DNA from 4 places in the Streptomyces sp. NBC_01689 genome. Region 1 is predicted to be linked to each of the others. Evidence: riboswitches for the same ligand, from Rfam matches in the RefSeq annotation. Region 1 holds a riboswitch; each other region holds the start of a gene.
The links. A riboswitch is a leader RNA that binds a small molecule or an ion and turns the genes downstream of it on or off. The one in region 1 is predicted to bind cyclic di-AMP.
Positions count from the first base shown of each region.

Region 2: linked by a shared signal. The riboswitch ahead of OG776_RS18205 (C40 family peptidase) and the one ahead of OG776_RS19060 (LysM peptidoglycan-binding domain-containing protein) in region 1 are both predicted to bind cyclic di-AMP.
Region 3: linked by a shared signal. The riboswitch ahead of OG776_RS24745 (transglycosylase family protein) and the one ahead of OG776_RS19060 (LysM peptidoglycan-binding domain-containing protein) in region 1 are both predicted to bind cyclic di-AMP.
Region 4: linked by a shared signal. The riboswitch ahead of OG776_RS13405 (M23 family metallopeptidase) and the one ahead of OG776_RS19060 (LysM peptidoglycan-binding domain-containing protein) in region 1 are both predicted to bind cyclic di-AMP.

Region 1 is NZ_CP109592.1:4,486,476-4,493,607, forward strand. It holds gene OG776_RS19055 (CocE/NonD family hydrolase) at 1-1,411, shown strand, start outside; cyclic di-AMP (ydaO/yuaA leader) riboswitch at 1,994-2,152, shown strand; gene OG776_RS19060 (LysM peptidoglycan-binding domain-containing protein) at 2,157-2,885, shown strand; gene OG776_RS19065 (HAD family hydrolase) at 2,961-3,779, opposite strand; gene fahA (fumarylacetoacetase) at 4,334-5,539, shown strand; gene recQ (DNA helicase RecQ) at 5,647-7,132, opposite strand, start outside.
Region 2 is NZ_CP109592.1:4,308,824-4,315,955, reverse strand. It holds gene OG776_RS18215 (hypothetical protein) at 1-305, shown strand, start outside; gene OG776_RS18210 (tellurite resistance/C4-dicarboxylate transporter family protein) at 283-1,260, opposite strand; gene OG776_RS18205 (C40 family peptidase) at 1,371-2,552, opposite strand; cyclic di-AMP (ydaO/yuaA leader) riboswitch at 2,561-2,732, opposite strand; gene pcrA (DNA helicase PcrA) at 3,066-5,600, shown strand; gene OG776_RS18195 (peptidoglycan DD-metalloendopeptidase family protein) at 5,770-7,132, opposite strand, start outside.
Region 3 is NZ_CP109592.1:5,799,310-5,806,441, forward strand. It holds gene OG776_RS24740 (transglycosylase family protein) at 218-1,237, shown strand; cyclic di-AMP (ydaO/yuaA leader) riboswitch at 1,421-1,584, shown strand; gene OG776_RS24745 (transglycosylase family protein) at 1,589-2,275, shown strand; gene eno (phosphopyruvate hydratase) at 2,558-3,844, shown strand; gene OG776_RS24755 (FtsB family cell division protein) at 3,944-4,420, shown strand; gene OG776_RS24760 (DUF501 domain-containing protein) at 4,552-5,109, shown strand; gene OG776_RS24765 (Ppx/GppA phosphatase family protein) at 5,251-6,192, shown strand; gene OG776_RS24770 (NAD(P)/FAD-dependent oxidoreductase) at 6,644-7,132, shown strand, end outside.
Region 4 is NZ_CP109592.1:3,187,574-3,194,705, reverse strand. It holds gene OG776_RS13415 (M16 family metallopeptidase) at 274-1,635, shown strand; gene OG776_RS13410 (M16 family metallopeptidase) at 1,632-3,020, shown strand; cyclic di-AMP (ydaO/yuaA leader) riboswitch at 3,256-3,417, shown strand; gene OG776_RS13405 (M23 family metallopeptidase) at 3,431-4,195, shown strand; gene OG776_RS13400 (GntR family transcriptional regulator) at 4,476-5,171, shown strand; gene OG776_RS13395 (HPr family phosphocarrier protein) at 5,353-5,634, opposite strand; gene OG776_RS13390 (bifunctional acetate--CoA ligase family protein/GNAT family N-acetyltransferase) at 5,813-7,132, shown strand, end outside.

The DNA of each region.
Region 1 (7,132 bases):
TCGGCCCGGCACACCCGGGCCGACCGCCCCGGCCACGAGCGCACCGGCGGACCGGGACCCGGATCCGGACGCGCACGCAGGCGCGGTCGCGGTCGCGGAGCCGGACGCGGTCGCGGTCGCGGTCGCGGTCGCGGTCGCGGAGCCGGACGCGGTCTCAGACCTGGGCGTGAATCCGGACCCCGCCCCGGACCCGGTCGCGGACCCGGCCCCTGACGCGAACCCGAACCCGGACCCGAACCCCAGGACACCGGCGGGTACCGGTGCCGGATCGGTGATGTCGGAGCCCCTGCTGCGCTCCTACGTCATGGACGCGCACCCGCCGGCGACGGCCTACCCGGTCCTGTCCGGCCGGTGGGTGGGCGACACCGCCTGGCCCTCCCCCCTGGTCACCCCCGTCACCCACCCGCTCCGGGGCGCGCCGGTGCTCGTGCGCTCCCCTCAGCACACCGGCGTGGACGCGGGCCGCTTCCGCCCCGCCGGGGGCGACGCGGACCTGCCGCCGGACCAGCGGGAGGAGGACGCGCGATCCGCCTGCTTCGAGTTCGAGGTGCCCGGCGAGACCTGGATCCTGGGCAGCCCGTGCGTGCGCCTGCGCCTGACCCTCCATGCGGCCCGGGGGCAGGTGATCGCCCGGGTGTGCGACGTGGCCCCCGACGGCTCCTCGACCCTGGTCACTCGGGGTGCCCTGATCATGTCGCCGCGCAACGGCCGCGATCAGGTGACCCGCCGGGTACCGGGCACCACGGAGGACGTCCGTCTCGACCTGGCCGCCATCGGCTACGCCGTCCCGCCCGGCCACCGCATCCGTCTCGCCCTCTCCTCCACGTACTGGCCGTGGATCTGGCCCGAGCCGGGACCGGAGGCCGGCTTCACCCTGGACCCGTCGGCCAGTTCCCTCGAACTCCCGGTCCGGGCAAGGGAGTCGGACCCCACGATCACTTTCGCGGAGCCACAGCACTCCGTCCCGCTCGGGGTGGTCTCCGCGCCGACCCTCGACGAACCCCGCCCGGAACAAAGGGTCGTGCACGACGTGGCGAAGGACGAGTGGTGCCTCGAAGCGGTCCCCCACCACCACGGCACCCGTGTCCACCCCGACGGGCTCGCGCACACGGAGGAGGGGCTGGAGACGTACTCCGTGCGCGAGGCCGACCCCCTGACCGCCCGCGCCCGCTCCTCCTGGTCGGTCCGGCTGCACCGGGCCGAGCCACCCGGGGTCTGGGACGCACGGGTCGAGGTCCGCTCCGAAGTCACCTGCGAACACGACGACTTCATCGCCTCCGGCGAGCTGGTCTGCAAGGACGGCGACGAGGTCGTCTTCCACCGGACCTGGGAGCGGAGGATCCCGCGCACGGCGGGCCGACGGTCCGACGACGACACCGGCGCCCCCGCGGAGCGGAGCACGCGCCGGTGAATCCCCGGCCGACCTGACGGATCCCGGCGAGGGACGCCCGCCCTCCCTCCCGGCCACCGGGAACCCGTCCCGCCCGTCGCCGTCATCTGGGCGGACACGACACCCTGGGACAACAGCCTTATCCCGGAACGGAGTTCGTTCTCCGGCCCGACAGGGATCACCGCGGGCGCCCTGAACGGCGTTCCCGTGGGCGCCACTTCAGGAGCGAGGGCGGCCGGCTCCCCCACGACACCCCCGTCACGGGCCGGACCGTACGGTCGGTACGTCCGCCCCTGACGAGCCTCACAGCGACGCCTTACACGCGCCTTATATGCCCGACTTGCCGCCATTGCCGGTTTATTCCTGGCGCAATGAGTGAGTTGAGTCACGCGCGAAGGTCATCAACACCGTCCTCCCGCTCAACGACTACCCATTTGCATAAGCCAAGTTGAGCGAAGAATTCCGGATTAATCGGGCAAATCAACTGCCCTTATGTCCTGGTGAAAACGATCTACACCGCGACATCAAGTCTTGTTTCGGACATGTGCTCTCGCATACCTTCACGTCACTCCGGACGGACCGCCCAATCCTGCCGCCGACCGGAGACCGAACCCGACCACACACGCACGGCAGGAGCGGGGGACCCAGGTAAGTCGCCGATCCGGAGTCCGGAACGGCTAGGGGTGAAGTCGCACTCACCGTGCGGCCGGGCAGCTCCCGCCCGAACCCGACAGCTCACCTCGCAGGCGCCGGAGAGGAACTCGTCATGGCCGCAGCAGGTAGACACAGCCACCCGAAGTCCCGCAGCACCCTCGTCCGCGGCATCCTCGCCGCCGGCACGGGCGCCGCGGTACTCGCCCTCCCGCTCCTGGGCGCCACCTGCGCACAGGCCGCCACGGGCACCTCCGACGCCCAGCTCGTCACCTACAAGGTGGTCGCGGGCGACACCCTGGTCAAGATCGCGAAGAAGTACCCCTCCACCGGCGGCTGGAAGAAGCTGTACGAGGCCAACACCGCGGTCATCGGTTCCGACCCGTCGGCACTCCGCACGGGAATCACCCTGACGATCGGGACTAAAACCGTCCAGAACGCCACGAAGTCGACAAGCGCCACCGCGGCGGTCGCCAAGACCGCGAAGTCCACGACGGTCACGACCGCGGCCGCCAAGACGTACACCAACGATCTCGACGGCTGGATCAAGCAGTCGCTCGACATCATGGCCAAGTCCGGAATCCCGGGCACCTACAACGGCATCTACCGCAACGTCATGCGGGAGTCCTCCGGGAACCCGAAGGCGATCAACAACTGGGACTCCAACGCCGCGGCCGGAATCCCCTCCAAGGGCCTGCTCCAGGTCATCGACCCGACGTTCAAGGCCTACCACGTGCCCGGCACGTCGATGGACCCCTACGACCCGGTCGCGAACATCACCGCCGCCTGCAACTACGCCGCGGCGAAGTACGGCTCGATCGACAACGTCAACGGCGCCTACTGACGGGACGCCCCGGAACCGGGGCGCCGGAACGGACTTCCGGCGCCCCGCGAACCGGGCGACGACGGAGAGCCGGGGCTACCGGGCGAAGAGCGGGAACAGCCGCTCCAGCACCACCGCGACCCCGTCCTCCTCGTTCGACAGCGTCACCTCGTCGGCCACCGCCTTGAGCTCCGGATGGGCACCGGCCATGGCGACCCCATGGGCGGCCCAGTCGAACATGGGGATGTCGTTGGGCATGTCCCCGAAGGCGATGGTGGTCTCGCGAGCCAGCCCGAGATGGGCGGCGGCCAGCGCCAGCCCCGTCGCCTTGGTCACCCCGCATGGCTGGAGTTCGACCGTGCCGGGACCCGACATGGTGACGGTGGCCAGCGAACCCACCGCTCCCCTGGCCGTCGCGGCCAACTCGTCGTCGGACAGCAACGGGTGGCGCAGCAGCACCTTGCTGATCGGCTCCGCCCACAGGTCGTCCCGGCGCCCGACCCGTACCGCGGGAAGCGTCGGGTGCGGCATCACATAGCCGGGCTCGATGAGGGTCAGCCCGTCCACGCCGTCCTGGTCCACCGCCGCGTGGAGCAGTCCGACCTCCGCCTCGATCTTGCCCAGCGCCGTCTCCGCGAGTTCCCTGTCCAGTGTCACCGACCACAGCAGACGGTCCTCGACCGCGTCGTAGAGCTGTGCCCCCTGGCCGCACACCGCCAGTGCCGCGCCGCCGAGTTCACCGAGGAGCGGACGCACCCGCGGCGCGGGACGCCCCGTCACGACCAGGTGCCGGGCGCCCGCCTCCACCGCGCTCGCCAGCGCGGCCCGGGTCCGGTCGGAGACCGTGTCGTCGCCGCGGAGCAGCGTTCCGTCCAGGTCAGTGGCGATGAGTGAATATGCAGTCGGCGCGGCCATGATCCGAAGAATACGGATCGAACGACTCACTGGCCCGGCGTGAACCGGACGACGTCCGGTATCCCGTCAGCAACGCCGTTCACCGCACGGGCCGGAGGCCATTGACGCCGTCAGCCGCCCTCGATCCGCCGCGCCGGACACCCCGGATCCACCGGCCGTCCCCACCAACACCCGCCCCGCACCGGGCCGTTGCGATCCGCTCACGCTCGGCCGCCATCCGCTGGGGCCGAGACCGGGGCCCGGACCGAGGCCAGGACCGGGACCGGGACCCGGGCCGCGGACGGACCCAGGATCGAGGACGGTCCCGGGGTCCACGTCGCAAGTCGGGGTCGGCACCCGCCCCGGAACGCCCCGCCCCGCACCGGCGGCAGCCGCTGTACGACCGCGAGCATCGCGCTGGAATTGCCCGATCCGGAGAGACCTTTGCGGACATGGCGAACTCTTCAGACACTGCCCGGCACGGTCGCTCCCCCGTAACGTGTGCCCAGACCACACAGAACGTGTGGAACACCTGGACCACGGCGCGTACGACCACGAAAGCGAGGCACCACCCGATGCCCCCCTTCGATGTCCCCGAGGGCGATCCCTTCGGCCCGCACAACCTCCCCTACGGCGTCTTCTCCCGGGCCGGCTCGTCCGAACGGAGCGTCGGCGTCCGGCTCGGCGACCACGTCCTCGACGCCGGTGCGGCGGCTCTGGCGCTCGGCTCCCCGTACGCCGGCCTGCTCGCGCGACCGACCCTGAACCCGCTGCTCGCGGCGGGCCGCACGGCCTGGTCCGACGTGCGCCGCGCGCTGACGGCCTGGGTGACGGTCCCGGCCCACCGGGAGACCGTGGAGCCCCATCTGCACCCCCTCTCCGAGGTGACCCTGCACCTCCCGTTCGAGGTCGCCGACTACGTCGACTTCTACGCCTCCGAGAACCACGCCCGGAACGTCGGACAGATCTTCCGTCCCGACGCGGCGGACTCCCTCACCCCCAACTGGAAGCACCTTCCGATCGGCTACCACGGCCGCGCGGGCACGGTGGTGGTGTCGGGTACGGAGGTGGCGCGTCCGTCGGGTCAACGCAAGGCCCCCGCCGACGCCGAGCCCGTCTTCGGCCCGTCCGTCCGGCTCGACATCGAGGCGGAGGTCGGTTTCGTGGTCGGCACTCCCTCGCCCCTCGGCACCCCGGTGCCGCTCGCCGACTTCCGCGACCACGTCTTCGGCCTGTGCCTCCTCAACGACTGGTCGGCGCGTGACATCCAGGCCTGGGAGTACGTCCCGCTCGGTCCGTTCCTGGGCAAGTCCTTCGCCACCTCGGTGTCGGCGTGGATCACCCCGCTCGACGCCCTGGACGACGCCCGGGTCGCGCCCCCGGCCCGCACGCACCCCCTACTTCCCTACCTGGACGACTCCGCGGAGGACCCCGGCGGGTACGACCTCCGTATCTCCGTCGCCGTCAACGGCCATGTGGTCTCGGAGCCGCCCTTCTCCACCATGTACTGGACGGGAGCGCAGCAGCTCGCCCACATGACGGTCAACGGAGCCTCCCTGCGCACCGGTGACCTGTACGGCTCGGGAACGGTCAGCGGGCCCTCGCCGCAAGAGCGGGGCTCCCTCCTCGAACTCACCTGGAACGGCAGCGAGCCTCTCGAACTCCCCACCGGCAAGCGCGCCTTCCTCGAGGACGGCGACGAGGTGACGATGACGGCCTGGGCCCCCGGCCCAGGCGGTACCCGGGTCGGCCTCGGCGAGGTGACGGGGCGCATCCGCTAGTCCCCTCTCCCCTAGTCACCCCGCGCCCGGCCCGGGCGCGGGGTGGGTGCCGCCCGACGGGGCCCCTGTCCCGCCTCCCCCGGCCCCGGGGCACGGACCGGGTCGCGCTACATCCAGTCCTCCGGCGGCTCCGCGTCCAGCTCCGGCCAGTCCGGGTCCGGCGCCTCCTCCGCGGCGGCGGGTGCCGAGGCTTCTCCAGGGGCGCCACCCAGGGCCGCGAGCACGCCGACCACGCCCTCCCCGTACGTCGCGAGCTTCTTCTCGCCCACCCCGCTGATCCCCCCGAGGTCCGCCACGGAGGTGGGCCACACCGTCGCGATCTCGCGCAGCGTGGCGTCGTGGAAGATGACGTACGCCGGGACCCCCTGTTCCTTCGCCTGTTCCCCGCGCCACGCGCGCAGGGCCTCGAAGGCGGGGACCAGCTCCTGCGGCAGCTCCGCGACGGCCTTGGCCTTGCGCTCACCCCGCGAGGACGAGGAACGGGCCGTGGCCGGCTTCGGCTGCTCCTTGCGCAGCAGCACCTCCCGCTCGCGCCGCAGCACCGTCCCGCTCTCCTCGGTCAGCACCAGCGTCCCGTACTCGCCCTCGACCGCGAGCAGCCCCTGCGCGAGCAACTGCCGTGCGACACCGCGCCATTCGGACTCCGACAGCTCCTCGCCGATGCCGAACACCGACAGCTGGTCGTGGTCGAACTGGATCACCTTGGCGGTCCGGCGCCCCAGGAGGATGTCGACGATCTGGAGTGCGCCGAACTTCTGCCCGCGCTCGCGCTGCAACCGCACCACCGTGGACAGCAGTTTCTGCGCCGAGACCGTGCCGTCCCAGGTCTCGGGCGGCGTCAGGCAGGTGTCGCAGTTGCCGCACGCCGGGGTGTGCGGGTCCTGGCCGAAGTAGGCCAGCAGCTGGGAGCGCCGGCACTGGGCCGTCTCGCACAGTGCCAGCATCGAGTCCAGGTGGGCGGCCGCCCGGCGGCGGAACGACTCGTCGCCCTCGGAGCCCTGGATCAGCTTGCGCTGCTGCACGACGTCCTGCAGGCCGTACGCCATCCAGGCCGTGGACGGCTGTCCGTCACGGCCCGCGCGGCCCGTCTCCTGGTAGTAGCCCTCCACCGACTTGGGCAGGTCGAGGTGGGCGACGAACCGCACGTCCGGCTTGTCGATGCCCATGCCGAAGGCGATGGTCGCGACGACGACCAGGCCCTCTTCGCGCAGGAAGCGCGACTGGTGCGCGGCGCGGGTGCCCGCGTCCAGGCCCGCGTGGTACGGCACCGCCTCGACGCCGTTGCGGGACAGGAACTCGGCGGTCTTCTCGACCGAGTTGCGCGAGAGGCAGTACACGATGCCCGCGTCGCCCGCGTGCTCCTCGCGCAGGAACGACAGCAGCTGCTTCTTGGGGTCGGCCTTCGGGACGATCCGGTACTGGATGTTGGGCCGGTCGAAGCTCGCCTCGAAGTGGCGCGCGTGCGGCATGGCCAGGCGCTGGGTGATCTCCTTGTGCGTCGCGCGGGTGGCCGTCGCCGTCAGCGCGATGCGCGGGACGTCCGGCCAGCGCTCTCCGAGCAGCGAGAGCGTCAGGTAGTCCGGGCGGAAGTCG
Region 2 (7,132 bases), 180 kb from region 1:
CCTCACTGCTCGGCGGCTTCCTCACCCAGATGAAGGCGATGGGCCGGGGCACCGCCCGATTCGTCCCCGCCATGCTGCACGGCGCGCTGACCATGCTGGTCACGGGTGTCGTCCTGGTCGGCCTCAACCAGGCCGACGACCACTCGGTCAACACCGTGAAGATCGGTGTGAAGCTGGCCCTGCTGATCGTGATCCTCGGCCTGGTCTACGTGAAGCGGGACGACGAGAAGGTCGACAAGGGTCTGTTCGGGCTCGTCGGGCTGCTCACCACCGCGAACATCTTCATCGCGGTGCTGTGGACCTGACGGTCCCCGCCGTCACCAGCAGCCAGGCGGCCACCGAGATCCACAGCAGTACCTGCCCGAGCCCCCTGAGCCAGCCGAAGCCGACGGCGTCCGCGACCGACAGGGCCGCCGCCGCCGTCATGGCCATCGGGAACACGGTCGCCCAGCGGCGCACGTCGTACCGCGGGCGCCGCCACAGCAGTTCCGCCACGGCCAGGACGGCGTACCAGGCGAGCGTCACCATGATCAGCGCCTGGCACACCCAGCGCAGCACGCCGTTGTCGTCGTAGTTCCAGAGGTAGATGTCCGCCTGGTAGGCGAGGACGAGCTTCGACGCGGCCAGCGCCGAGATCGCGAGCGCGCCGCCCGCGATCCAGTGGTCGCCGCCGCCCGTGGCCGTCTCCCGGAAGGCGAAGCACGTCAGCGCCACCACGTAGAGCACCAGGAACCCCAGCCAGAACAGGACCAGCGCCGCGTACGCGAGCCAGTCCGCGTGCGTGGCCTCGGCGAGCGAGGCGGACAGTACCGCGAGCCCCTGCGTGGCCACGCAGCCGAGGAACACGCTTCCGGGCATACCGCCGCGCAGGCTCCGTACGAACAGGAAGAGGAGCCCGGGCCACAGCACCGCGGCGCACGCGAGCAGCACCTCGGCGAGCCCCAGCCACCCGAGGCTGGTCAGCCGGGTGCCGAGCACGGCCGTCGCGGCGACGCCGGTGAGCGCGCTCGGTGTGCCGGCCTCCGCCAGCCACCGCTCCCGTTCGCGCAGCAGCCGCAGGGTGAAGTCCGCGGCGAACCCGAGCCAGGTGACGGCCGCCAGGACCAGCGCGATCACCGAGAGGATCTCGGCGCCGGCCTCGTGCAGCCCGACGGAGAGGATGCCGGTGGCCAGGACGGCTGCCGCGGCGGCGGGCGGGCTCTCCGCCCACCAGGTGCGGAGTCGGACCCACGGGCTGCGGGGCGGCGAGGTGGCTGGCATGGCCCCGATGCTAGGGATCTCGGGGCCGCTTGCCCGTGGGGCGCGCGCGTACGCCACGAATACGCGGTCGGGCGAACGGATACGCGGGCGCGCGTGTCCCGCGCGGGCGATCAGGCCGGGCGCACCACGCTGTGGATGATCGACTCACCGCCGTAGAAGATCGACTCCTCGCGGACGTACGCACCCGGCTTGGGGGCGTGGATCATCATCCCGTTGCCGACGTAGAGGCCCACGTGGCTGATGTCGCCGTAGAAGAAGACGAGGTCCCCGGGCTCGATCGCGGAGAGCGGGACGGTGGTGCCCGCGTTCACCTGGTCGTAGGTGGTACGCGGGAGGGTGACACCGGCGGCCTTCCATACGGCCTGGGTGAGACCGGAACAGTCGTACGAGCCGGGCCCGGTCGCGCCCCACACGTACGGCTTGCCGATCTGGGCGCGGGCGAAGGCGACGGCCTTGCCGGCCTTGGCGGCGTACGAGGAGTCGGTGGCCGGGGTCCCCGAGGTCCCCGTGGTGCCGGACGAGGTGCCCGCCGTCCCGGACGAGGTGCCCGTCCGTCCGTCCGTCTCCGCGGCCTTCTTCTCCGCGGCGGCCCGCTCGGCCGCCAGCTTCGCCGCCTCGCGGTCGGCCGCCTCCTGCTTCTTCTTCGCGAGCGCGGCGAGCCGCGCCTTCTCGTCGGCGGTCAGTCTCGACAGCAGGTCCCGCGCCGTGGCGAGCTTGCCCTGCACGTCGGCCTTGGCGGTCTTGAGCGCGTCCTGCGAGGTGGTGAGCGTCCGCAGGCTCCGGGAGGCCTCCGCGCGCTTCTTCGAGGTGGCGGCCTGCTCGGTGACGTAGTCGTCGACGGCCGCCTTCTGGCGGCTGGTCAGACGGTTCATCAACTGGGTCTGGTCGAAGTAGTCCTGCGGGTTGTCGGCCAGCAGCAGGCTCGCGCTGCCGGGCGCGGAGGCCCCGGTGCGGTACTGCGCCGCGGCGAACGAACCCAGCTCCTCGCGCGCGGTGTTGAGCTTCTCGGTGCGCCGGGCCACGTCGTCGAGGAGGGTGTCGACGCGCTTGCGCTGCTGGGCGGTCTTCTCCCTGGTCGCGTTGTACTTCTCGGTGGCCGTCTCGGCCTGGTGGTAGAGGTCGTCGACCTTCTTCCCGACCTCTTCGAGGGTGGGCCGCGGCTCGGCCGGGGGCGCGGCGTGGGCCGTCTGTGACAGCAGGGCCACGGAGGCCAGCGCGGCCGTGGCGATGGCCGGGGTCCGTATGCCCGGCCTGCGTGCGCCCGGAGGACTCCACTTGCGGTGCGACGCCAAGAGAGGCGACTCCTTCCGTCATCCGCCTACCGGGTTAGCTGTCGGGTTCGGGCGGGTGGTTCCGGAAGGTTTGCCCTACGGTCCGTGCCGCGGCGGCGGCCGGACCGATTCACCCCAGAGTCGGTCGGGTCCCCGGCTCCGGTCGCCGCACGGGCGCGCCGGACTCGGCGGAGGCCGCCCGGCCCGGCGACGTTCGCCGGTGGCTGTCGAGCGGCCTGTCCCGCACGCTAGCCAACCCGTAAGTGCTCTGTGAAGGTTGATGTGCGATATGCCCGATACATTTTCGTGACCTCGGCCGTGAGGGTCGTCCGGGGTGGCCGAACGTAGCGGGGCGGCGCCGGAAGGTGAGGGCGGGCGCGCGCCGGTCCCGGCAGGCCGCCGTACGCACCCGGTATCCGCTCCGGTGTCCGCCCCGCACTCGCCCCGCACCCGCCCCGGCTCCGGCCGGGAATTTCGGCCCGGTTTCCGGGGTGGCGGCGGGTTGTCGGTGGGGCCGCCTAGACTCGGAGAGCGATGAGCAGCCTCTTTGATGACAGCTTCCTGGCGGACCTCAAGCCTTCCGGGGCCCATGAGGAAGAGCCCCCGCCGCCGCCCGAGGACGAGGCGGCGGAGCCGCTTCCGGACGACCTGTTCGGCGGCCGCTTCGACGTGCCCCCGGACCGCGACGCGTACTACCGCGACGGCGCCCACCGGCCCGCCGTCGACCCGGCGGCCCTGCTGGACGGACTGAACGAGAACCAGCGCGCGGCCGTGGTGCACTCCGGCTCCCCGCTGCTCATCGTGGCCGGCGCCGGTTCCGGCAAGACCCGGGTGCTGACGCACCGGATCGCCCACCTGCTGGGCGAGCGCCATGTCCACCCCGGCCAGATCCTCGCGATCACCTTCACGAACAAGGCCGCGGGCGAGATGAAGGAGCGCGTCGAGCAGCTCGTGGGCCCGCGCGCCAACGCCATGTGGGTGATGACCTTCCACAGCGCGTGCGTGCGCATCCTGCGCCGCGAGTCGAAGCGGCTCGGCTTCACGTCCTCCTTCTCGATCTACGACGCCGCCGACAGCAAGCGCCTGATGGCCCTGGTCTGCCGGGACCTGGACCTCGACCCGAAGCGTTTCCCGCCGAAGTCGTTCAGCGCGAAGATCTCCAACCTGAAGAACGAGCTGATCGACGAGGAGGACTTCGCCGGCCAGGCCGCGGACGGTTTCGAGAAGACCCTCGCCCAGGCCTACGCGATGTACCAGTCGCGGCTGCGCGAGGCCAACGCCCTCGACTTCGACGACCTGATCATGACGACGGTCAACCTGCTCCGCGCCTTCCCGGACGTCGCCGAGCACTACCGCCGCCGCTTCCGCCATGTCCTGGTCGACGAGTACCAGGACACGAACCACGCGCAGTACGCCCTGGTCAGGGAACTCGTGGGGCCGGCGAGCGGAGACCGCCCCGCGGACGTGCCGCCGGCCGAGGGCGATCTCGGACCCGCCGAGCTGTGCGTGGTGGGTGACGCCGACCAGTCGATCTACGCCTTCCGCGGCGCGACCATCCGCAACATCCTCCAGTTCGAGGAGGACTACCCGGACGCGACGACCATCCTCCTGGAGCAGAACTACCGCTCCACCCAGACGATCCTCAGCGCGGCCAACGCGGTCATCGAGCGCAACGAGTCGCGCCGCCCCAAGAACCTGTGGACCAACGCGGGCGCGGGGTCGAACATCACGGGCTACGTCGCCGACACCGAGCACGACGAGGCGCAGTTCGTCGCCGACGAGATAGACCGTCTCACCGACGCGGGCGAGGCGAAGGCGGGCGACGTCGCGGTCTTCTACCGGACGAACGCCCAGTCCCGTGTCTTCGAGGAGATCTTCATCCGCGTCGGCTTGCCCTACAAGGTCGTCGGCGGTGTCCGCTTCTACGAGCGCAAGGAGGTCCGGGACGTCCTGGCCTACCTGCGTGTCCTGTCCAACCCCGAGGACTCCGTCCCGCTGCGCCGGATCCTGAACGTCCCCAAGCGCGGGATCGGCGACCGCGCCGAGGCGATGATCGACGCCCTCGCGCAGCGGGAGCGGATCAGCTTCCCGCAGGCTCTGCGCCGTGTCGACGAGGCGTACGGCATGGCGGCGCGCTCGACGAACGCCGTGAAGCGCTTCAACACGCTCATGGAGGACCTCCGCACGATCGTCGAGTCCGGCGCCGGCCCGGCCACGGTCCTGGAGGCGGTCCTGGAGCGCACCGGCTATCTCGCGGAGCTCCAGGCCTCGACCGACCCACAGGACGAGACCCGGATCGAGAACCTCCAGGAACTCGCGGCCGTGGCGCTGGAGTTCGAGCAGGAGTCGGGTGCGGGTGCGGGCGAGGACGGCGCCGGTGACGCCGGTGCGGCCGGTGGTGCCGGTACGGCGGGCGGGCTCTCCGAGTTCCTGGAGCGGGTCGCGCTCGTCGCCGACTCCGACCAGATCCCGGACGAGGACGACGGCAACGGCGTCATCACCCTGATGACCTTGCACACCGCCAAGGGCCTGGAGTTCCCGGTCGTGTTCCTGACCGGCATGGAGGACGGCGTCTTCCCGCACATGCGTGCGCTGGGACAGGTCAAGGAGCTGGAGGAGGAGCGGCGGCTCGCGTACGTCGGCATCACGCGCGCGCGGGAGCGGCTCTACCTCACCCGTTCGTCCATGCGCAGCGCGTGGGGCCAGCCCTCGTACAACCCGCCGTCCCGCTTCCTGGAGGAGATCCCGGACGCGCATCTGGAGTGGAAGCGCACGGGCGCGACCGCTCCGGTGCCCTCGGGGCCCGTCTCCGGTGTCGCGGCCTCGCTGTCGTCCTCGCGCTCGCGGTCCGCGGCGTCCGGGGCCTCCGGTTTCGCGACGCGCCGTGGGGCCTCCGAGAAGCCCGTCGTCTCGCTCGCGGTGGGCGACCGGGTCACCCACGACCAGTTCGGGCTGGGCACGGTGGTCGGCGTGAAGGGCACGGGCGCGAACGCGGAGGCCACGGTCGACTTCGGAGAGCCCAAGCCGAAGCGGCTGCTGCTGCGGTACGCGCCGGTGGAGAAGCTCTGACCCGCTGAACCCGGTGACCGGGCGGGACTCCGCGGAGGACCGTCCGGTCCCGGAGCGCCCGTCCGGCCGGGTGGAGCCCGTCCGGCCAGGAAGCCCGCCGGTCCCCGCGGTTCAAGCTGCGTAAGTGGAGTGGGACGAGCGCGTCACGACGAGCGGGTGCCGCCCGCGCTCACGTCGGGTCGAGACCGTGGCTGCGCAGCCACGGCAGGGGGTCGATCGCCGCACCGCCCGCGGGCCTGACCTCGAAGTGCAGATGCGGCCCGGTCGAGTTGCCCGAGTTCCCGGAGAACGCGATCTGGTCGCCGGCCTTCACCACGGTGCCCGACGGCACCTTGTAGCTGGAGAGGTGGCAGTACCAGGTCTCCGTGCCGTCCTTCGCGGTGAGGATCGCCATGTTCCCGTACGCGCTGTTCCACTGCGTCCGTAGGGTCCCGTCCGTCGCGGCCATCACCGTCGTGCCGTACGACACGGGGAAGTCGATGCCCGTGTGCACGGACATCCAGTTGACGCCGGCCTGGCCGAAGTAGGCGCTGAGTCCTTTCTGCGTGACCGGCAGGACGAACTTGGGCCGCAGCCGCTCCTTGCGGGCCGCCTCGGCCGCCGCCTTCTGCTGCTCGGCGGCCTGCTGGGCCTTGAGGTCGATGCGTTCCTGGGTCCGGCTGGCGCGGTCGGCGAAGTCGTCGGCACCCGCGGACAGGCTCTGGAGCTGGGTGTCCAGCTTGTTGTTGGCGGTGGACGGCTTCACCGCGGTCGCGTCGGGCGCGCTGGCCGTCGTGTTCTTCGCGTCGTTCCCGCCCATGGTGCCCACGGAGGCGGCCGCGATCCCCGCGACGCCCATCACGCAGGCCGAGGGAACGGCGACGGTGAGCAGCGCGGAACGCTTGGCCGGGGAGCGGCGACGGGAGCGGGACGCCGGACGGTTCGCGGCACGGGGGGCCGGAACGACCTCTTCCATGTCGTCGAGCAGGGGCGTCTCGTGCCCCGGATCGGCGTCCTCGAAGTCGTACCCGTCGTGCCCGTCGTCGGACCGCTCGTACGGGAGTTCCTCGAAGGTGGCGGTCGCCTGCTGATCGAAGGGTTCGGGTTCACCCGGCTGGTCGTACGGGTCGGCGGAGGTCTGGGGCTCGTACGGGTCGGCGGGGGCGTGCGACTCGTAGGGGTCCGCCGCGAGCTGCTGCTCGTAGACGTCCGCGTGCTGGTGCTCGGGCGACTCGCCGTGCCGGGACCGCTCGTACGCCTCGTACGGGTCCTGCTCGCCGGCGGTGTTCCACTGCGTGGCGTCGTACGCACCCGTCTCCTGGGTGGTCGCGGTCCACTGCTGGGTCTGGCCGGACGGCTCGGCCTGGAGCCAGGCGGACGCGTCCCACTGGCCCGAGGTGTCGGGGCCCGGATGCTGGGCGGGGATGTCGGCCGCCTGCTGGTAGCCGGTCGCCCAGGCGGTGGTGTCGTAGCCGCCCGTGTCGTACGCGGTCTGGTGCTGCGCGGCGTACGGGTCGTAGGCCGGCATCTGATGACCGCCGGTGTTCCACTGC
Region 3 (7,132 bases), 1.3 Mb from region 1:
CCAGGGGCCGGCCGGGGGGCGGGGCTCGGGTGGGCCGCAGCGGTGGTGGCGGATTATGAGGGTCCGGCCACGAAAAGGTGACGCGCCCTCAACTCTGTGATCTTCACGTGATCTGCGCTGCATCTGCTTGTGACAAGTGATCGAGTGCGACTACGTTCACCCCTCAACGAGGCTCACCAGCCGCGTAGTCACCCGCTGTCACGTGAAAGGCTCTCGCATGCTCTCCGGGAACGGCCGCCATCGTCGCCCCCGTCAGGCTCCGGCCCTCATCGTCGCCGCAGGGGTGACCGGATCTGCCATCGCCATCCCGCTGCTCGGCGCCGCCAGTGCGAACGCGGCCGACGGCACGACGTGGGACCGGGTCGCCGAGTGCGAGAGCGGCGGCCAGTGGAGCGCCGACAGCGACAACGGGTACTACGGCGGGCTGCAGTTGAGCCAGGAGAACTGGCAGCGGTACGGCGGGAGCAGGTACGCGCCGACCGCCGACGAGGCCAGCCGCTCACAGCAGATAGCCGTCGCCGAGAAGGTCCTGGCCGACCAGGGTCTCGCCGCCTGGCCGACCTGCGGCCCGCTCTCCGGGCTCAGCAAGGGCTCGGGAGAGGTCGCGGTCGACACGGGAGTGGCCGGAGACTCGTCGAGTTCCTCCGATTCCTCCGATTCCTCCGAATCATCCAGTTCCTCCGACGGGTCCGGCTCGCCGGCGGACTCGCTGGGAATCGGTGTCACCCCGTCCGGTTCGCCCCGTTCCGACTCGTCCTCATCCGATTCATCCGGCAAGACCGGGAACAGAACGGAATCGGACACGTCCTCGACCGAAGAGCCCGGCAGCGGGCACGAGACGGACGGCGTGGGCACGGAGCCGACGAAGCAAGGCGAATCGGGCAACTCGGGCCGCGACGGCGACGCTTCGGCGGCGACCGAGGGGGCCACCGCCGGTGCCGGGCGCCACCGCGGCGGCAGTGCCGCCGAGGACTCCGGCGACGACGCGGCCGACACCCGCGGCGACGACTTTGCCGCCCGGCACGCCTCGCGCGACTCCGGCGCCTCCCGCGCCGTCGTCGACGGCTCGTACGTCGTCCGCGACGGAGACAGCCTCTCGGCCATCGCCGACACCCTTGGCCTCGACGGCGGATGGGCCGGCCTCTATGCCGGGAACAAGGAGACGGTCGGCGCCGACCCGGACCTCATCCTCCCCGGTCAGAGCCTTGCAGTTGATGCTGAATCGGGCGAAAAGTAGCGGGAGTTCACGTCACGGTTCGCCGGTTAATGTCCGGTTTGGCGCAAGTGAGAGATGGATCTCAAAGGCCCTGATCGTCTTTGAAATTCCGCCGATCGACTGCTTACGGTCATCACCGCTCGCCACAGCGGGCCCCGACGGTCGCAACGCCGAATCCTGCCAGCGGCCGTACGGGAACAGTCGACGCGTCAAGCGCCGTAGGCAGGAGCGGGGGACCCAAGGTAAGCGCCGCACCCGGTAGTTGACCGGGAGCGGCTTGGGGTGAAGACGTGCGCCGAGAGCGCGCGGCCGGGCACTCACCCGCCCGAACCCGACAGCTCACCTCGCAGGCGTCGGTGAGGGGATCACTCGATGCTGTTTTCCAGCAAGGGCAAGCACCGCCGTCCGTCCAAGGCCACCCGTGTCGCCACGCTCGCCGGTGTCACCGGCGTGGCCATCGCCGCTCCGCTGATGGCGGCCGGCAACGCCTCCGCCGCCACCGCGTCCGAGTGGGACGCCGTCGCCCAGTGCGAGTCCGGCGGCAACTGGTCGATCAACACCGGCAACGGCTACTACGGCGGTCTGCAGTTCTCCGCCTCCACCTGGGCCGCGTACGGCGGCACCGCCTACGCCTCGACCGCCGACAAGGCCTCGAAGTCCCAGCAGATCACCATCGGCGAGAAGGTCCTCGCCGCGCAGGGCAAGGGTGCCTGGCCGACCTGTGGCACGGGCCTGTCCGGCGCCGCGTACACCGGTGGCGCGGCCGCCCCGGCCAAGCCCGCCGCCCCGGCCGAGCCGTCCGCCTCCACCCACTCGTCGGACACCGCCGCCTCCCGCTCGTCCGAGCGTCCGGCGGCCAAGAAGACCGTCACCACCCCGACCGGCAAGAAGGTCAAGAAGGGCGACGGCGAGTACAAGGTCGTCAAGGGCGACACCCTCAGCTCGATCGCCGAGAAGAAGAAGGTCAAGGGCGGCTGGCAGCACCTGTTCAAGCTGAACAAGGACATCATCGACGACGCGGACTTCATCTACCCGGGTCAGCAGCTCCACCTCGGCTGAGCAGGCCGGCCCCTGTCCCAGGGTCTCCGTGCCCGAGACCCGATGAGGGTCCGCCCCCGTCCCCACGGGCTCCCCGCCCCGGTGCGTCTTCCCCCGTACGCACCGGGGCGGGGCTTTTTGTTTCGAAGGGGAACAATATTTACCCTCAGTTCTGCTCAAGGGGTGGTCGAGCGGCTGGCCGATCGCTCCGGGCCGGTTAGGCTCATCCCGCGGAGCCGAACGCGGCCCCGTGCAGTGCGGGCCCCCGCCGGCCCGCGTACCCGCGTCACATCCCAGAAGGAGATGCTCGTGCCGTCCATCGACGTCGTCGTAGCCCGGGAAATCCTGGACTCCCGAGGCAACCCCACGGTCGAGGTCGAGGTCGGCCTCGACGACGGCAGCACGGGTCGTGCCGCCGTCCCCTCCGGCGCCTCCACGGGTGCCTTCGAGGCCATCGAGCTCCGTGACGGTGACCCCAACCGTTACCAGGGCAAGGGTGTCGAGAAGGCCGTCCTCGCCGTCATCGAGCAGATCGGTCCGGAGCTCGTCGGCTACGACGCCACCGAGCAGCGCCTGATCGACCAGGCCATGTTCGACCTGGACGCCACCGACAACAAGGGCTCGCTGGGCGCCAACGCCATCCTCGGCGTCTCGCTGGCCGTCGCGCACGCCGCCTCCGAGGCGTCCGACCTCCCGCTCTTCCGCTACCTGGGCGGCCCGAACGCGCACCTGCTGCCCGTTCCGATGATGAACATCCTGAACGGCGGCTCGCACGCCGACTCGAACGTGGACATCCAGGAGTTCATGATCGCCCCGATCGGCGCGGAGTCCTTCTCCGAAGCCCTGCGCTGGGGCGCCGAGGTGTACCACACCCTCAAGTCCGTCCTGAAGTCCAAGGGTCTGTCCACCGGCCTGGGCGACGAGGGCGGCTTCGCCCCGAACCTGGAGTCGAACCGCGCCGCGCTCGACCTCATCCTCGAGGCCATCAAGCAGGCCGGATACGTCCCCGGTGAGCAGATCGCGCTCGCGCTCGACGTCGCCGCGTCCGAGTTCTACAAGGACGGCAAGTACGAGTTCGAGGGCAAGTCCCGCTCGGCCGCCGAGATGACGGAGTACTACGAGGAGCTCGTCTCCGCGTACCCGCTCGTCTCCATCGAGGACCCGCTGTACGAGGACGACTGGGCCGGCTGGAACGTCATCACCCAGAAGCTGGGCGACAAGGTCCAGATCGTCGGCGACGACCTCTTCGTCACCAACCCCGAGCGCCTCGCCCGCGGCATCGAGGAGGGCTCCGCGAACGCCCTGCTCGTCAAGGTGAACCAGATCGGCTCGCTGACCGAGACCCTGGACGCCGTCGAGATGGCCCAGCGCAACGGCTTCAAGTGCATGATGTCCCACCGCTCCGGTGAGACCGAGGACGTCACCATCGCCGACCTCGCGGTCGCGGTGAACTGCGGCCAGATCAAGACCGGCGCCCCGGCCCGCTCGGACCGCGTCGCCAAGTACAACCAGCTGCTGCGCATCGAGGAGATCCTCGACGACGCCGCGGTGTACGCGGGCCGCTCCGCCTTCCCGCGCTTCAAGGGCTGACCCCGGCAGGGTTAAGGCTTAGCCAGTCGCACGTACGTCCCCGTACCCGGTCCCGTACCGTGTGCGGGGACGTACGCACGTGTGAAGGGGAGGCGGGACATGGCCGTGAAGGACCGGGACCGGTTCTCCACCGCGACCCGGCTGCGGCTGCTCGGCGAGCAGACGGCGGCCCGGGTCTACCGCTCCCAGACCAGGCGTCAGGCCCGGCGCTCGCGGCTGACCGGCCGGGCCGCGCTGCTGGCGCTCGTGGTCTGCTCCCTGATCGTGGCCCTCGCGTACCCGATAAGGCAGTACGTGTCCCAGCGCGCCGAGATCGCCGAGCTGCAGCGGCAGCAGGAACAGGCCCGCGCCCGTGTGGAACAGCTGCGTGACCTGAAGGCGCGCTGGCAGGACGACGCGTACGCCGAGCAGCGGATCCGGGAACGGCTGCACTACGTGATGCCGGGCGAGACCGGGTACGTCGTGATCGACCCGGACGCGGTGAAACAGTCGCGGACGGACCGGGGGACGGCCGCCCGCCCCTGGTACGCCAATGTCTGGGACGGCGTCGACAAGTCCGACCGCTCCGACCGGTGAGCGGGCGCGGACCGGTGAGCCGGAACGGCCGGTGACCCGCCCCGGGCCGCCGCTGAGCCGGCCCGGACCGGTGACACGACACGGACCGGTGAACGACAGAGAACGACAGAGAAAGTGACTTGAGCACAGGCATGGAAACGCCCCCGCCGCCCACCCCGCGGACCGAGCCGACCGACGCGGACGTCGAGGCCTTCAAGCAGCAGCTCGGCCGCCCGCCGCGCGGCCTGCGCGCCATCGCGCACCGCTGCCCCTGCGGCGAGCCGGACGTGGTGGAGACGGCGCCCCGGCTTCCCGACGGGACCCCGTTCCCGACGACGTACTACCTGACGTGCCCGCGCGCGGCCTCCGCGATCGGCACGCTGGAGGCCAACGGCGTCATGAAGGAGATGACGGAGCGTCTCGCCACCGACCCCGAACTGGCCGCCGCGTACCGGGCCGCGCACGAGGACTACATCGCGCGCCGCGACGCCATCGAGGTGCTCGCCGGGTTCCCGAGCGCGGGAGGCATGCCCGATCGGGTGAAGTGCCTGCACGTCCTGGTGGCGCACTCCCTGGCCGCGGGCCCCGGTGTGAACCCGCTGGGGGACGAGGCGCTCGCGATGCTGCCGGAGTGGTGGCGCAAGGGTGCGTGTGTCGTTCCCTCGCGGGCCGCGTCCGGCGGTCCCGGGGAGTCCCCGGCCGGCGAGTGACCTTCCCGTCCCCGGGGGCGCAGCCCCTCGGCCGGGTCCGGGGCTCCGCCCCGGGGACGGGACGGCCGAGGGCGGCGGGGGCGAAATAGGCTGGGACGGCTGCACGCCGGAACCCGGAACCACCACAGGAGACCACAGCTCATGACCAGGGTCGCCGCCATCGACTGCGGTACGAACTCCATCCGACTCCTCGTCGCCGACGCGAACCCGGCGACGGGCGAACTCGTCGATCTGGACCGCCGCATGACGATCGTCCGCCTCGGCCAGGGTGTGGACCGCACCGGCCGCCTCGCCCCCGAGGCCCTGGAGCGCACCTTCGCGGCCTGCCGCGACTACGCCGCGATCATCAAGGAGCACGGCGCGGAGCGGCTCCGCTTCGTCGCGACCTCCGCCTCCCGCGACGCCGAGAACAGGGACGAGTTCGTCCGGGGTGTCCTCGACATCCTGGGCGTCGAGCCCGAGGTGATCACCGGCGACCAGGAGGCCGAGTTCTCCTTCACGGGAGCGACGAAGGAACTCACCGGGCGGGACGATCTCGCCAAGCCGTACCTGGTGGTGGACATCGGCGGCGGCTCCACCGAGTTCGTCGTCGGCGACGACCACGTACGGGCCGCCCGCTCCGTGGACATCGGCTGCGTGCGATTGACCGAGCGCCATCTGGTGCACGCCGGTGTGGTGAGCGACCCCCCGGCACCCGCGGAGGCCGACGCGATCCGCGCCGACATCGACGCCGCGCTGGACCTCGCGGCGCGAACGGTCCCGCTGGAGGAGGCCCGCACCCTGGTCGGGCTCGCCGGTTCGGTCACCACGGTCGCCTCCATCGCACTGGACCTGGCCGCGTACGACTCCGAGGCCATCCACCACTCCCGCATCCCGCGGGAGAAGGTCCGTGAGATCACCGAGCGGCTCCTGCGCTCGACCCACGCCGAACGGGCCGCGATCCCCTCGATGCACCCCGGACGGGTCGACGTCATCGCCGCCGGTGCCCTCGTCCTGCTCGCGATCATGGACCGGACCGGCGCGGCGGAGGTCGTCGTCAGCGAGCACGACATCCTCGACGGGATCGCCTGGTCCATCGCCTGAACCCCGGGCGGGGGCCCCGAACCCGTTCGCTACCCACTGGTAGCCTCTCCTGAGCAGGTCGGAAGGCGTATGAGCGGGCGCAAGGGGCCATTCGGGCCCTCTCTGCGACACGCCGTCGGAAAACTTCGTGAAGTTCTTCACAAGGAATTCGGCCCTGATGGGCGACGACTGGGCCACTCGGGTGCCGCGGGGGTGCTCGCCGGTCTCGGGGCGATGCTCAACGGAGCGTTCCGGGAGTGTTTCCGGCAGGTGAAGTCGGGCAGTGGTTCGGTGCACCCGAACGCTCGGAGTGGCAGCTCACGGGCTCTTGACAACGCTCAGCACCGAACGCCGGTTCCCTCGCGGCGACATGACATGGGTCACGTGAGCCGCGCAGTGTAGCAGAGGGCCCACCCAAGCTTGTGAAGGGGCGCACGAGCGACCCCCGGGGGGCGGGTGGATACTCGATGGCATGAGCACCACGGAGCGTCCCAGGATCCTCGTAGTAGGCGGTGGGTACGTAGGCCTGTACGCAGCTCGGCGCATTCTCAAGAAGATGCGCTACGGAGAGGCGACCGTCACGGTCGTCGACCCCCGGTCGTACATGACCTACCAGCCCTTCCTCCCCGAAGCCGCCGCCGGCAGCATCTCCCCGCGGCATGTCGTCGTCCCACTGCGACGCGTGCTGCCCAAGGCGGAGGTTCTGACCGGTCGGGTCACCACCATCGACCAGGACCGCAAGGTCGCCACGATCGCCCCCCTCGTGGGTGAGGCGTACGAGCTGCCTTTCGACTACCTCGTCATCGCGATGGGCGCGGTCTCCCGCACCTTCCCGATCCCCGGCCTCGCCGAACAGGGCATCGGCATGAAGGGCATCGAGGAGGCCATCGGCCTGCGCAACCACGTTCTCGAGCAGCTGGACAAGGCCGACTCGACCACCGACGAGGAGGTCCGCCGCAAG
Region 4 (7,132 bases), 1.3 Mb from region 1:
GCGGCTCCTTCACAGTCTCTGCCGGGGCATGAACGGGATCTGACGCGCACCATTGTGGACCGCCCCGCTGACAACGCGGACCGCGACCCGTCCGTAGGGGCCTCGCGGGGGCCCTTTCCGCCCGCTCCCGGGGCGCGGGAGCACGGCCCCGCGCCGCAGGTGAGTCTCGCTCTCGGCGTACGGGGCGCGGGAACTTCGCCACCCGTCGGCACGCTTGCATACAGTGGCAGGACCGACAGGAATTCTGCAGTTTCCGCGATCGAAGGGACGTACATGCCCATGGGTCACACGGCCACAGCTGAGACAGGCTCCGGCGGCCTGACAGCGACCGAGCACCGCCTGGCCAACGGCCTGCGCGTGGTGCTCTCCGAGGACCACCTGACCCCGGTCGCGGCGGTGTGCCTCTGGTACGACGTCGGCTCGCGCCACGAGGTCAAGGGCCGTACCGGACTCGCTCACCTCTTCGAGCACCTGATGTTCCAGGGATCGGGTCAGGTGAAGGGCAACGGCCACTTCGAGCTGGTGCAGGGCGCCGGCGGCTCCCTGAACGGGACCACCAGCTTCGAGCGCACCAACTACTTCGAGACGATGCCGGCCCACCAGCTGGAGCTCGCCCTCTGGCTGGAGGCGGACCGGATGGGCTCGCTGCTCGCCGCGCTCGACGACGAGTCCATGGAGAACCAGCGGGACGTCGTCAAGAACGAGCGCAGGCAGCGCTACGACAACGTGCCCTACGGCACCGCCTTCGAGAAGCTGACCGCGCTCGCGTACCCCGAGGGCCACCCGTACCACCACACCCCGATCGGATCGATGGCGGACCTGGACGCGGCGACCCTGGAGGACGCCCGCGCCTTCTTCCGCACCTACTACGCGCCCAACAACGCGGTGCTCTCGGTCGTCGGGGACATCGACCCCGAGCAGACGCTCGCCTGGATCGAGAAGTACTTCGGCTCCATCCCGGGGCACGACGGAAAGCCCGCCCCGCGTGACGGTTCGCTGCCCGAGACCATCGGTGAGCAGCTGCGCGAGGTCGTCGAGGAAGAGGTCCCGGCGCGCGCCCTGATGGCCGCCTACCGGCTCCCCGAGGACGGCACGCGCGCGTCCGACGCGGCCGACCTCGCCCTGACCGTCCTCGGCGGCGGCGAGTCGTCCCGGCTCTACAACCGGCTCGTACGCCGCGACCGCACCGCCGTCGCGGCCGGGTTCGGCCTGCTGCGGCTCGCCGGGGCGCCCTCCCTGGGCTGGCTGGACGTGAAGACCTCGGGCGACGTCGAGGTCCCGGTCATCGAGGCCGCCGTGGACGAGGAGCTCGCCCGGTTCGCCGAGGAGGGCCCCACGGCCGAGGAGATGGAGCGCGCCCAGGCCCAGTTGGAGCGCGAGTGGCTGGACCGGCTCGGCACGGTCGCGGGCCGCGCCGACGAACTGTGCCGGTACGCGGTCCTGTTCGGCGATCCGCTGCTCGCCCTGACGGCCGTCGGACGCATCCTCGACGTCACCGCCGAGGAGGTCCAGGAGGTCGCCAAGGCCCGCCTGCGCCCCGACAACCGCGCGGTGCTCGTCTACGAACCGCTCGCCGCCGAAGCAGACGAAGCCACCGACGCCGCTGACGAGACCGACGAGGAGGCGGCGAAGTGACCGAGCTCGCCACCATGGACTTCCACCCGCAGCCCCAGGCCGGCCGGCCCAAGCCCTGGGCCTTCCCCGCTCCCGAGCGCGGCACGCTGGACAACGGCCTGACGCTGCTGCACTGCGACCGCCCCGGCCAGCAGGTCGTCGCCGTCGAGGTGCTGCTCGCCGCGCCCCTGGACGCCGAGCCCGCCGGTCTCGACGGGATCGCCACGATCATGGCGCGCGCGTTCTCGGAGGGCACCGACAAGCTCTCCGCCGAGGAGTTCGCCGCCGAGCTGGAGCGGTGCGGCGCCACCCTCGACGCGCACGCGGACCACCCCGGTGTCCGCCTCTCCCTCGAAGTGCCCGTCTCGCGGCTCCCCAAGGCACTCGGTCTGCTCGCCGACGCCCTGCGGGCACCGGCGTTCGCCGAGAGCGAGATCGAGCGGCTGGTGCGCAACCGGCTCGACGAGATCCCGCACGAGAGCGCCAACCCGGCCCGCCGCGCGGCCAAGGAGCTCTCCAGGGAGCTGTTCCCGGCCGGCTCGCGGATGTCCCGTCCCCGGCAGGGCACGGAGGAGACCGTCCAGAAGATCGACGCGGCGGGTGTCCGCGCCTTCTACGACCGGCACGTGCGGCCGGCGACGTCCACCGCCGTCATCGTCGGCGACCTCACCGGCGTGGACCTCGACGGGCTGCTCGCCGAGACGCTCGGCGCCTGGACCGGTTCCACCGGCGAACCGCGCCCGGTGCCGCCGGTCACCGCCGACGACACCGGACGGGTGGTCATCGTGGACCGCCCCGGCGCGGTCCAGACGCAGTTGCTGATCGGCCGGGTCGGCTCGGACCGGCACGACCGGGTGTGGCCGGCCCAGGTGCTCGGCACGTACTGCCTCGGCGGCACCCTCACCTCGCGGCTGGACCGGGTGCTGCGCGAGGAGAAGGGCTACACCTACGGGGTGCGGGCGTTCGGCCAGGTGATGCGTTCCGCCCCGGACGGCACGGGCATCGCGATGCTCGCCATCAGCGGTTCCGTGGACACCCCGAACACCGGGCCGGCGCTGGACGACCTCTGGAAGGTGCTGCGCACCCTCGCCGCGGACGGTCTGACGGACGCCGAACGGGACGTCGCCGTGCAGAACCTCGTGGGTGTGGCGCCTCTCAAGTTCGAGACCGCCGCGGCCGTCGCGGGCACGCTCGCCGACCAGGTCGAGCAGTACCTGCCCGACGACTACCAGGCGACGCTGTATCAGCAGCTCGCCGCGACCGGCACGGTGGAGGCCACCGCGGCCGCGGTGAACGCCTTCCCGGTGGACCGTCTGGTCACCGTCCTGGTGGGCGACGCCGCGCAGATCGAGGAGCCCGTCAAGGACCTCGGCATCGGTGAAGTGACCGTCGTGGCCGCTGAGTAGCGGCGCGGCACGAGGCGCGGCGGACGACGCGACTCCAGGGGCCCGGGTGACCGAAGAGTCACCCGGGCCCCCTTTTGCCCCGACAACACCCTCCATTTGTCCGTATTGGCAGGGAGGTTGCCTTTACGCCCTGTGGCATGCACTACAAAAACCGTGTTCCGTTTGTCGATCGAAAGACGGCCCCCTTAGCGTCGGTCCGGCTGTTCGTCAGGCAGTGCGCCGCGTCCGCGGCACCGGACAGTCATCGCCGAGTCCCCGTACGGCGCGAGCCAGGGGAGCCGGGGACCCGTACGCAGTCCCTGGGGTGAATCGGGCCTCCTCCCCGTGAGGACTTCCGTAGGAGACCTTCCTGCTCCGAACCCGTCAGCTAACCCGGTAGGCGAGAGGGAAGGAAAGGACCGAGCCCCTACATGGCGTTCACCTGTGGCCCCGGGAAACACCGTCGGCCGAGCCGCGTGAAGCGCACCACCTCGAACGCCGTCGGCGTCGCGGCGCTCACCACCACCGGTGTCATCGGCACCCTGGCCGCTCCGGCCCTGGCCGCGGACAGCTCCGTCGAGCAGACCGGGCTGACCCAGGCCGTCACCATGGGCGACACCGTCGCCGTCCAGATCGACGCGCAGGCCGCCGCGCAGCAGCGGGCCGCCGACGAGGCCGCGGCCCGCCGGAAGGCCGAACAGGCCGCGCGCAAGCGGGCCGTCGAGGAGGCGAAGAAGGAGCGCGAGGCCAAGGAGCGCGCCGCCCGCGCCGCCGAGCGCAAGCGTCTCAACACCTTCGTCCTGCCGATCCCCGGCTCGTACGTCTCCACGGGCTACAAGGCCGGCGGCAGCCTCTGGTCCTCCGGCAGTCACACCGGTGTCGACTTCCACGCCGCGTCCGGCACCCCGGTTCACGCGGTCGGCGCGGGCACGGTGGTCACGGCGGGCTGGGGCGGCGCCTACGGCAACCAGATCGTCCTGCGGATGCACGACGGCACGTACACGATGTACGGCCACCTGTCGTCCATCGAGGTCTCCGTCGGCCAGACCGTCACGCCCGGCGGCCGGCTGGGCCTCTCCGGTGCCACCGGGAACACCACCGGCCCGCACCTCCACTTCGAGGCGCGCACCACGGCGGAGTACGGCTCCGACATCGACCCGGTCGCCTACCTCCGCTCGCACGGCGTGAACGTCTGACCCGTCGCGCCCGTACGGCCGACGCCCGGCGTCCGTGCGTCCGGCATGCCCCCGCTGTCCGTACCACCGGCGCGAGGCGTCCGTACGTTCACACGTCCGGTGTCCGTACGTCCGAAGCCCCGGCTCGCCCGAGCCGGGGCTTCGGCGTTTCGAACTGCTGTCTGTCCAAAAAATATCCATGATTCCGGCCCGCCGTCGGAAATTCCGGTCCGCTGCAATAGAGTCGCCGAAAGAGCGTCGATCGACCGCGTTTCGCGGGGATTAAGGCGGAGGTCCGGTCATGCGCATTCCCGCGCACTCGGTATGCACGGCGATCCGCGACGACATCGTCGCGGGTGTCTACGAGCGCGGCGGCCGGCTCACCGAGGAACTGCTCGCGCGCCGCTACGGCGTCTCGCGCGTCCCGGTGCGCGAGGCGCTGCGCACCCTGGAGGCCGAGGGGTTCGTCGTCACCCGCCGGCACGCGGGCGCGTGTGTGGCGGAGCCCACCGAGCAGGAGGCCGCGGACCTGCTGGAGATGCGCATGCTGCTGGAGCCGCTGGGCGCCTTCCGGGCCGCCCAGCGGCGCACCGAGGCCCACCTCAAGGTGCTGCGTGGCCTGGTCAGGCTGGGCCAGGAGCGCTCCAGGAAGGGCAACAGCGAGGATCTGCGCTCCCTGGGCGGCTGGTTCCACGAGACGCTCGCACAGGCCTCCGGGAGCCCCGCGCTCACCTCCACGCTGGCCCAGCTGCGGCACAAGATCGCCTGGATGTACACGGTCGAGGCGCCCGCCGACCCGGTGGAGTCCTGGGCCGAGCACGGCGGCATCGTGGACGCGGTGGCGCGCGGCGACGGCGAACGGGCCCGGGCCGTCACGGTGCTGCACACCGAGCGCGCCACGGCCGCGCACCGGCTCAGGTTCCCCGGCGGGGGAGAGCGCCCGGACCGTGTGAGGACTTCGCAACATCCCGTAAACATGACGGGCCTGCGTCATTAACACGGGGGCCGTATACAAAGAGAGGTAATTCGCGGGAGATTATTTCTGCTGCCCGGAATACGGAAAAGCGAAGGGCCCGCCCATTGATTTCGGGCGGGCCCTTCGCTCAGTGTGCGGGGTGTTTTCCTCCGGTGTGGAGGTCTTTTCCGCCGCACGGAGGAGGAATCCCGGGTGGGGTGCCTCAGACGGTCTCGGGGAGTTCCTCGAGACCCTCGGCGACCAGCTTGGCCAGCCGGTCGAGAGCGGCGTCCGCTCCCTCGGCCTCCGAGGCCAGGACGATCTCCTCGCCGCCCTGGGCGCCCAGGCCCAGGACCGCGAGCATGGAAGCCGCGTTGACGGGGTTGCCGTCCGCCTTGGCGATCGTCACGGGGATGCCGGAGGCCGTGGCCGCCCGGACGAAGATGGAGGCGGGACGGGCGTGGAGGCCCTCGGCCCAGCCGACGTTGACGCGGCGCTCAGCCATGTGATGCTGCCCTTCAGGGGTTCAGGGTTGTCTAGACCAGTGTTCCATAGAGTGAAGCGCGCCCGGAGCGGGTGTCCCACCCGTCCCGGACCCGGCTTCGGACCCCGGCCTGGATCCGAATCCGCTGCCCCTAGCCTGCCTCGCGCCGCTGTCGGACGCGAGCCGTACTCTGGGGCCCATGCAGACCTCGTCGGACCGGCACGAGTACCCCTCCCACTGGGAGGCCGACGTGGTGCTGCGCGACGGGGGAACGGCCCGCGTCAGGCCCATCACCGTCGACGACGCCGAGCGCCTGGTCAGTTTCTACGAGCAGGTCTCGGACGAGTCGAAGTACTACCGGTTCTTCGCGCCCTACCCGCGACTGTCCGCCAAGGACGTCCGCCGCTTCACGCACCACGACTTCGTGGACAGGGTGGGCCTCGCGGCGACCATCGGCGGCGAGTTCATCGCCACCGTCCGGTACGACCGCATCGGCCCCGGCGGCCTGCCGGCCTCCGCGCCCGCCGACGAGGCCGAGGTCGCCTTCCTCGTCCAGGACGCACACCAGGGCCGCGGTGTCGCCTCGGCCCTGCTCGAACACATCGCCGCGGTGGCCAGGGAGCGGGACATCCGCCGGTTCGCCGCCGAGGTGCTGCCCGCCAACACCAAGATGATCAAGGTGTTCACCGACGCCGGGTACCAGCAGAAGCGGCACTTCGAGGACGGTGTCGTACGCCTGGAGTTCGACCTCGAACCCACCGACCGCTCCCTCGCCGTCCAGCGCGCACGCGAGCAGCGCGCCGAGGCCCGGTCCGTGCAACGTCTGCTCGCACCCGGCTCGGTCGCCGTGATCGGCGCCGGACGCACGGCCGGCGGGGTGGGCCGCAGCGTCCTCGCCAACCTCCGCGCGGCCGGCTTCACGGGGCGGCTGTACGCGGTGAACAAGTCGCTCGGGGAGAAGGAGCTCGACGGGGTCCCCGCGCACCGCTCCGTCCGCGACATCGGCGAGCACGTCGACCTCGCGGTCGTCGCCGTGCCCGCGCCGTACGTCCCCGAGGTCGTCGCCGAGTGCGGCGAGCACGGCGTGCAGGGCCTCGTCGTCGTCTCGGCCGGCTACGCCGAGAGCGGTCCCGGGGGGCGCGAACGCCAGCGGGAACTGGTCCGCCAGGCCCGCACGTACGGCATGCGGATCATCGGCCCGAACACCTTCGGGATCATCAACACCGCCCCCGGCGTACGCCTCAACGCCTCCCTGGCACCGGAGATGCCCCGCCCCGGACGGATCGGCCTGTTCGCGCAGTCCGGGGCCATCGGCATCGCCCTGCTGTCCCGGCTGCACCGGCGCGGCGGCGGTGTCACCGGCGTGACCGGCGTGTCCACGTTCGTCTCCACCGGCAACCGCGCGGACGTGTCCGGCAACGACGTCCTCCAGTACTGGTACGACGACCCGGACACCGACGTCGCCCTGATGTACCTCGAATCCATCGGCAACCCGCGCAAGTTCACCCGGCTGGCGCGC